2 linked regions of the Vreelandella piezotolerans genome follow. The protein of the gene in region 2 interacts with the protein of the main gene of each other region in a pairwise test. Links are inferred from orthologs where the notes say so. Each region holds a gene or a part of one and is shown on either strand. Other genes may lie near its edges.

Region 1 (3,187 bases), 1.2 Mb from region 2 along the record:
GTCCCCACCGCCAACAGCCGAATCCTCATGACATCGTGGCTCGCTCTTCGAACTGCTTGAGCGATTCACTCACCGCGCCAGCATCGCTGGGCAAGTCTGCCCATAGCCGCTCGAGATCGTAGAGCGCACGCGCTTCGGGCAGCATGATGTGGACGACGATGTCACCCAGATCGACCAGTACCCAGTCTGCATTGTCGCCGCCTTCTACGCCGCGGGGATGAAGACCGGATGCTTTGGCTTTCTCGACGAGATTTTGGGCCAGGGCCGCCACGTGGCGAGTCGAAGTACCGCTGGCAATCAGCATCAGGTCGGTCACTTCGGTGAGTTTGGCAACGTCGAGTTGCGTGATATCACGTGCTTTGAGCTCTTCTAGCGCGTCGATCGCTAGGTTTTTCAGTGTATCGATGTGCATGACTCCTGAAGGCAACCCCTTGTGGTAGTGACGTGTGGTGATGACGTGTCGATTGATAAAATGCGATGACGGCACCACCTGATCGGTGGCACCGAACTGCAAGCGGGCCATTGTAACGGCTTCTTTCGCGACTGCCAGCGCTATTCACCGGTTTGATAAAGCCGCCCACTGAAAATTGCTTGCTCCACCGCTTCAGGCACCAGATACCGCACGCTTTTCCCCTCTTTCAACCGTTGGCGTATGTACGTTGCCGATATCGCCATCCGTGATGGCAGCTCCAACTGTAAAACACCACCCCGCGTGCGCTTCATCAGTTCGCTGACACTACTGACTTCGCGATGGCCAACCAGTTCCGTCAGTGCGGACGGCCAAGGCGATGGATAGCCTGGACGCGCAATGACCACCACATGCGCCAGCCCAAACACCTGCTCGGCGCGGTCCCAGTTGGCCAAGCGCAAAAACGCATCCTGGCCGATGACCATGACCAGCGACACCTCGTCGCCGTAGTGCTGGCGAAGCTCCGCCAGCGTATCGACACTGTAGGAAGGGCCCTCCCGTCTAAGCTCACGATCATCGGCTACGAGACCACAGGCATCGCCAATGCCCGCTTGCAGGAGCGCAAAGCGCTGGGCGGCCGATACTCGGGGGGTATCGCGCAGGGGCGGCTGTGGCGCGGGCACCATGTGCAGCGTCGCAAGCCCCAGGGCTTCACGCACTTCCAATGCGCTGCGCAGGTGACCATGATGAACCGGGTCGAAAGTGCCCCCCATCATGCCCACCCGCAATGGCGGCGGGCGTCGTGATGTCTCGCTCATTGTCGAACCTGACCGTCACCTAGCACGATGTATTTCTGGGTCGTCAATCCTTCAAGTCCCACCGGCCCACGGGCATGCAGCTTATCGGTAGAAATACCGATTTCAGCGCCTAAACCGTACTCGAAGCCATCGGCAAAGCGAGTCGAGGCATTGACCACGACCGAACTCGAATCCACCTCTGCCATGAAGCGTCTCGCCAATGAGTAATCTTGTGTCACGATGGCATCGGTATGGTGGGAGCCATAGCGCTCGATGTGTTCGATGGCCTCGTCCACGCCGTCCACCACTTTGATGGCCAGGATGGGAGCCAGGTACTCTGCTTGCCAATCCTCCTCGCTGGCCTCGAGCGCCTGGGGCAATAGTGCTCGTGTACGCTCGCAGCCACGCAACTCGACGTCGTGCTCGGCATATGCCCGGGCCAGCTCCGGCAGTAAGATATCCGCAACCGCAGCGTCCACTAACAAGGTTTCCATGGTGTTGCAGGTGCCGTAGCGGTGAGTTTTAGCATTGACCGCTATGGACAGCGCTTTGGCAGGATCGGCCGTCGCGTCGATGTAGACATGACACACGCCGTCCAAATGCTTGATGACGGGCACTTTGGCATCGCGGGAGATGCGCTCGATCAGCGATTTACCACCCCGAGGAATGATCACGTCGATATACGCTGGCATGGCGATCATCTCCCCTACGGCGGCACGGTCGGTCGTCGCCACGACTTGCACGGTGCCTGCTGGAAGCCCCACATCGGACAGCCCTGCCTGTAAACAGCGGCTCAGCGCCGCGTTGGAAGCGCTTGCCTCAGAGCCACCGCGCAACACGCAGGCGTTGCCCGACTTCAGGCACAGGCTAGCGGCTTCGATAGTCACGTTGGGACGCGACTCGTAAATGATGCCGATCACGCCCAGCGGCACACGCATTTTGCCCACTTGAATACCGCTCGGGCGATAGCGCATACCGTCGATCTCGCCGACGGGGTCCGGCAAAGTAGCCACTTGACGAAGTCCCTCGATCATTGCGTCAATGCGCTGATCATTGAGCGACAAACGGTCCAACAGCGCGCTATCCAGGCCGTTTTCTCGGCCTCGCTGCATGTCTTGCTCGTTGGCCTGTAAAATCTCGCTGCGCGCGGCATCGACACGCGATGCCATGGCGATCAGCGCCTGGTTCTTGACATGCGTATCGGCGCGACGCAGAACGCTGGCAGCGGCTCGGGCACTTTTCCCTACCTGCTGCATGTACGCGGGCACATCCCCGGCAGCCAGATGGTGTTGGGCGTCTTGTTGGAATGTCTCAGAACCGCGCATGCGATCTCCCTGTGTCGTAAGCGTTACCGATGAAGTGCGGCGTATCGTATCGCCGAATGGCCTAATACTGAGTGATTCGAAGGACGAGGCCAAGCAATGCGTTATGCTAGGGACATTCGCCATCAGGTAAATAGTAAGCCACCATGCAAAGCAAATACAAAATCAGCCTATTGAAGGCTAATCTACTTGCCGCGGCCGTCGCTTTATCGCTCTGGATACCCAGCGCGGAACCTGCAGCGGCCGTCATGATGTGGCTCTCCATCGGCTGGCTCTTGATCACCGCCTTGATCCTGGATTTTAGCCATCGCCGCTCCCGAGGTTTGCCCTGGCAAATGCTCGCAGGCACGCTTCTGCTGGGACTCATCGCCTCCGCACCAGACCGACATGCGCTACTCATTTGGGCTTGGGGGGCCGTGTTCATGCTACCCCAGGATCGTTGGGCGGCCGTTTTCAACGGTGGCGCTGCGCTGGTCAGTTGCCTCGTGCTGCTACCTCATATCCCGCTCCCCGAATGGCTGTTGATGGCACTCTCCTTGAGCATCCTACTGCTGCTGGCCATGTCGCGCACCCACCAACTGCTGACGATCAATGGCGTCATTCGTCAGCGGTTACGCCTCATACCCGGTTTGAATCTGTGGGCTGGCGAGCAGTTGTTG
Region 2 (5,422 bases):
CATCGATCAGTGGCTGGGTGGCGGCAACGCCCTGGTGCGCTGCATGCCCAACACCCCGTCGCTGGTCGGCATCGGCGCCAGCGGCCTCTACGCCAACGCGGCGGTCAGTGACGCCCAGCGCACGCTGGCCACGCAGCTGATGGAAGCCGTTGGGATCGTCGAATGGGTCGACGAAGAGCGCCTGCTGGATGCCGTGACCGCCGTGTCCGGCAGCGCACCGGCCTATTTCTTTTTGATGTTCGAAGCCATGGAAGAGGCCGCCGTGAAGCTCGGTCTGCCTGCCGATACCGCTCGCCGCTTGGCCATTCAAACCGCCTTGGGCGCCTCCACCATGGCCCAGCGCAGTGACAAAGACCCGGCCACGCTGAAACAGAACGTCATGTCACCGGGCGGCACCACCGAGCGTGCCATTCATCATATGGAAGAGGCGCATCTGCGCACGATCATCGCCGACGCTATGAACGCCTGCGCCGAGCGCGCCGACGCCATGTCCAAAGAGTTAAGCGGTAACGCCTGAGTCGCACGCCGCCAATAGGCCGTGAACGATGCCAAACGCTATTTTCGAGGAGAAGCCGCAATGGGAAGTCAATTAGGCAGCGCCGGGTTAATGCTGGTGAACTCGCTGATCAATATTTATCTGTTTCTGTTGATGCTGCGTTTTTTGCTGCAAGCATCGCGGGCGGATTACTACAACCCGCTCAGCCAGTCGGTGGTCAAAATCACTCAGCCTGTCGTCGGGCTATTCCAAGGCTTTTTAGGGCCAGTCGCCGGTCGCTTTGACCTTGCCACTCTGGCGGCCGGTTTCGTGCTGAAAGTCGTCAGCATGGTCGCCATCTTCATGGTGATTGGCGTGGGCATGCCGCCCATTGCAGGGCTACTGATTGCTGGAGTGGCCGCGCTGGCCAACGCCATTTTGAAGATCTATTTCTTTGCCATGATCGTGATGATCATCCTGAGCTGGGTCGCCCCGAACGCGAGCCACCCCGGCGCGCTGCTGGTGATGCAACTGGTCGAGCCGATCATGGCACCGGTGAGGAAGGTGATCCCGCCGCTGGGCATGATCGATCTCTCGCCGATCGTGGTCTTCATCGCCATCAACCTGGTGGACGGCATCGTCGTGGGTTCGCTGATTCGCGCAGCAGGCATCTCGGGTGCCCTCGTAGGGCTATAACGGCCCTATCGACTCGACTAACGCCCCGAGCTCACTTTTGGCAGTGACCTATTTTTGCAGGACTAGTGCTTTCGATGCCTGATTCAGACACTCTTGCTTATGACGACCGGCCAGCGGACTCCGTTGGCCTCGTAACGCCCCAGGTGGTGAAATTCGATACGCCGCTGCCGCTTGCCTGCGGCAAGACGCTATCGGAGTACGAACTGATCTATGAGACCTACGGCACGCTGAACGCCGAACGCTCGAATGCGGTGCTGATTTGCCACGCGCTATCGGGGCACCACCACGCGGCAGGCTACCACACCGCCGAAGACCGCAAACCCGGCTGGTGGGATGCCCATATCGGTCCAGGCAAATCCATCGATACCAACCGCTTTTTCGTGGTGTCGCTGAACAACCTGGGCGGCTGCCACGGCAGTACCGGCCCGGTAAGCCATAACCCGGATACCGGCCGTCAGTGGGGACCCGACTTCCCCGTAGTGACGGTGAGTGACTGGGTCACTAGCCAAGCACGACTCGCCGACCACTTGGGCATCGAGCGCTGGGCCGCGGCCGTGGGGGGCAGTTTGGGCGGTATGCAGGTGCTGCAGTGGACGATCACTTACCCCGAACGCGTTGCCAATGCCGTCGTCATCGCCGCCACACCCCGCCTGTCGGCGCAAAACATCGCCTTCAACGAGGTCGCCCGGCAGGCGATTCGCTCGGATCCCGAGTTCTTCGACGGCTGGTACGCCGAGCACGACACCGTGCCCAAGCGAGGACTGAAACTGGCCCGCATGGTAGGTCATATCACCTATCTTTCCGAAGACGCCATGGGCAGCAAGTTTGGCCGTGACCTGCGCAGCGACGACTTGAACTTTGGCTTCGACGTCGAGTTTCAGGTGGAGTCGTACTTGCGCTACCAGGGCGACACTTTCTCGACCGCCTTCGATGCCAACACCTACCTGCTGATGACCAAAGCGCTGGACTACTTCGACCCGGCGGCCAGCTGCGACGGCGATCTCGCCTGCGCCCTGGCTCCGGCGCAGTGTCCTTTTTTGATCGTCAGCTTTACCACCGATTGGCGCTTCCCGCCGTCGCGCTCTCGAGAGCTAGTGGACGCCCTTACCCGCGCGGGTAAATCAGTCAGCTACGCCAATATCGAGTCGCCCCACGGGCACGATGCCTTCTTACTGCCCGAGCCGCGCTATCAAGCGCTGTTCAGTGCCTTCATGGGCCGCGTCGCTCGAGAGCAGCACCTCGATGCCGCCGACGCGGAGGAAACACGCTAATGCGCACAGATCTCGAACTGATTTACGACTGGGTTCCCCAAGACGCACACGTCCTTGACCTCGCCTGCGGCGACGGCGTTCTGCTAGAGCGGTTGGCTAAAGAGAAAGGCGTGACGGGTTACGGGTTGGAGATCGACCCGGACGGCATCACCCAGTGCGTGGCGCGCGGCGTCAACGTCATCGAGCATAACCTGGACGACGGCCTGGGTAGCTTCTGCGACAATAGCTACGATCAGGTGATCATGACCCAGGCGCTGCAGGCGCTGCGCCGCCCGGATAAGATGCTCGATGAAATGCTGCGGGTCGCCGAAGAGGGAATCATCACCTTCCCCAACTTCGCCTACTGGCGTCACCGCATTCACCTGGGGCTGCGCGGCTATATGCCGGTATCGAAATCGCTGCCCCACGCGTGGTACGACACCCCCAACATTCACCTCTCGACGTTCAACGACTTCGAGCACCTATGTAAAGAGAAAGGGTTGGTGATCGTCGACCGCGCCGTGGGGGTGGGCGACCACAAGGGGCACTGGACCTCGAAGTGGTGGCCTAACCTGTTTGGTGAAATCGCCATTTTCCGGGTGCGCCGACGCGCCTGATACCGCACTTATCTCACTCATGAGAGGAGACACGCTATGGCTATCGCGACACTGCGACGCTTTCCACTGCTGATGGTGCTACTGGGCACTCTGCTCGGCGCCACCCAGGCAGCGGCCGAGCAAATAGTACAAGTGGGCGACTACGAGATCCACTACAACGCCATCGAAACGCGCTTTCTTACTCCGGAAGTAGCGCAGGCAAACAGCATCCAGCGCAGTATCGGGCACGGCCTGGTCAACGTCAGCGTGCGCGAGCGCCAGCCGGATGGCACCACGCGGCCGGTAAATGCCAGCGTGGGCGGCTACGTGAGCGACTTGACCGACACCCGCGAACCGCTCAGCTTTCGCACCGTGCACGATGGCGATGCCACCTACCATCTTGCCACGTTCACGCTGCGCCACGACGAACCGATGCGATTCAACCTCGACGTGCGCTACGACCGCAATGAGAATCCAGAGCCGGTGAGCTTCATTCAGCGTTTCTATATCGAGCGCTAAACCCGTACCGGTAGTGCCCGCGTCAGGCGGGCCGCTATCGGTACGCTTTGCTGCCACGTCACCGTCACGCCATACGCCAGTACTTCGACCCCCGCTTGCACCGCATCACTGAGCGCCGCCGCGTAGGTGGCGTCGATATGCGCCGCCGGTGCCACGTCCGCAATCCCCTCGTGCGCCACGCAGAATAGCAGCACCGCCCGCTCGCCCTGCTGGGCAAGCGCCGCCAGCGTGGCTAAATGTTTGGTGCCCCGTGCGCTCACGGAGTCGGGAAAGTAGCCGTGCCCATCCGCCTCTTTCAGCGTGACCTGTTTGACCTCCACGTAGGCGGCGCCCTTCTCAGGGTCATCCAAACGAAAATCGAGCCGCGCTTCGCCGACCTTCACTTCACGCTTTAACGTTTGATAGCCCGACAGCGGCGGGATATCCCCCGCCGTGATGGCACTTTCAACCCAGCGGTTAGCGCGCCCCGTATGCACCGATGCCAGCGCCGTCCCCCCCTCAGGCTGAGGCAGTGCAATCCACTCCCAGGTCCAGGCCAGCTTGCGTTTGGGGTTGTCGCTAGACGAGAGCCATACCCGGCAGCCGGGTACGTTGACCGCCTTCATCGAGCCCGTATTCGGGCAGTGGGCCACCACGTCCTCCCCGCTGTCCAGGCGTACATCGGCTAGAAAGCGCTTATGGCGCCGCAGCAGCGTGCCGGACACCAGTGCGGGATAGGTCATCATAAGCGGCTCACGAAGCGCGCAATGCGCACTACGGCCTCCTGCAGCCGTGCCACGTCGTTAGTGAAGGCGATGCGCACATGATGCTCGCCGCCCTGTACGGCAAAATCGATCCCCGGGGTGATGGCGACATTCTCCTCCACGAGCAGGCGCTCGCAGAAGGCTTGGCTGTCACGGCTGTAGCGGGAGATATCCAGCCAGAGATAGAACGCCCCCTGAGGCGGCAAATCCGGCGCTAACCCTAGCTCGGCCAAGCCATCCAGTAGTACTTGGCGACGCTGTTTGAGAGTAGCGCGACGGGTTTCCAGAATATCCCGGCACTCGGGAGTAAACGCCGCCAGCGCCGCGTGCTGGGAGGGCGTCGGTGCGGCGAGAAAGACGTTTTGCGCCAGCCGGGTCAGCGGCTCGACGGCCTGCTCTGGCGCCACCAGCCAACCCAAGCGCCAGCCGGTCATGCCGAAGTACTTGGAGAAGCTGTTCACCACAAAAGCGTCATCTGACAATGACGTGGCCGACAGCGGCGCGTCATCGTAATTCAGCCCCTGGTAGATCTCGTCGACGATGACGTCGCCACCCTTGGCAGCCACGGTGTCGATCACCTTGGCGAGCGCCGGGGCATCCAGCGTATGCCCGGTCGGGTTGGAGGGGCTTGCCAGCATGGCTATACGCGTGTTGGCCTGCCAGTGCTGCTCGATCAGCGGTGCGGTGAGCTGCCAGCCGCTATCACGCCCTACCGACACGGCGTCGACCTCGGCCCCTGCCAGCGCCATGAAGTGGCGGTTACACGGATAGTTTGGGTCAGCCATTAGCACTCGATCACCATTTTCGACAAGCAGCTGGCTGGCCAGCAGCAGTGCGCCAGACGCACCGGGGGTGACCAGAATACGGGCGGGGTCAACCGTGGCGTTGAAGTGCTCGGCGTAGTGCCCGGCAATGGCCTCGCGCAGCGACGCTAAACCGGCGGCGGGGGTGTAGCGTGTTCTGCCGCTGGCCAGCGCCTGCTGCCCGGCGGCGACGATCGGGGCGGGCGTTGCGAAATCAGGTTCGCCCACTTCCAGGTGAATCACGTCATGGCCTGCCGCTTCACGCGCCTGAGCCATTTCCAATAAGTGCATTACGCGAAAAGGCGCAACGTGATCGACACGCGAATTCCAGGCCATAACG

The links. Proteins that work in one complex are often made in the same cells at the same time.
Region 1: the proteins of sfsA (region 2) and GYM47_RS07355 interact in binary tests that used the Escherichia coli proteins (3 or more experiments, as listed by UniProt). The link is inferred for Vreelandella piezotolerans from one-to-one orthologs.

Annotation. Positions count from the first base shown.
Region 1 is NZ_CP048602.1:1,607,968-1,611,154, reverse strand. The notes cover bases 378-3,183. They hold GYM47_RS07355 (glutamate-5-semialdehyde dehydrogenase), read right to left. Parts: upstream 2,532-3,183; coding sequence 1,224-2,531; downstream 378-1,223. Other genes in these bases: GYM47_RS07350 (hypothetical protein), read left to right, coding at 2,675-3,183; nadD (nicotinate-nucleotide adenylyltransferase), read right to left, coding at 553-1,227; rsfS (ribosome silencing factor), read right to left, coding at 378-412. Also shown: 23S rRNA (pseudouridine(1915)-N(3))-methyltransferase RlmH, read right to left, coding at 1-29; more of rsfS, read right to left, coding at 26-377; more of GYM47_RS07350, read left to right, coding at 3,184-3,187. UniProt on the Escherichia coli protein: Catalyzes the NADPH-dependent reduction of L-glutamate 5-phosphate into L-glutamate 5-semialdehyde and phosphate. The product spontaneously undergoes cyclization to form 1-pyrroline-5-carboxylate.
Region 2 is NZ_CP048602.1:392,214-397,635, reverse strand. What follows is about bases 2,398-5,396. They hold sfsA (DNA/RNA nuclease SfsA), read right to left. Parts: upstream 4,262-5,396; coding sequence 3,533-4,261; downstream 2,398-3,532. Other genes in these bases: GYM47_RS01850 (aminotransferase class I/II-fold pyridoxal phosphate-dependent enzyme), read right to left, coding at 4,258-5,396; GYM47_RS01860 (DUF4426 domain-containing protein), read left to right, coding at 3,075-3,536; metW (methionine biosynthesis protein MetW), read left to right, coding at 2,442-3,038; metX (homoserine O-succinyltransferase MetX), read left to right, coding at 2,398-2,442. In the rest of the region: proC (pyrroline-5-carboxylate reductase), read left to right, coding at 1-517; GYM47_RS01875 (YggT family protein), read left to right, coding at 578-1,171; more of metX, read left to right, coding at 1,246-2,397; more of GYM47_RS01850, read right to left, coding at 5,397-5,418. UniProt on the Escherichia coli protein: Binds to DNA non-specifically. Could be a regulatory factor involved in maltose metabolism.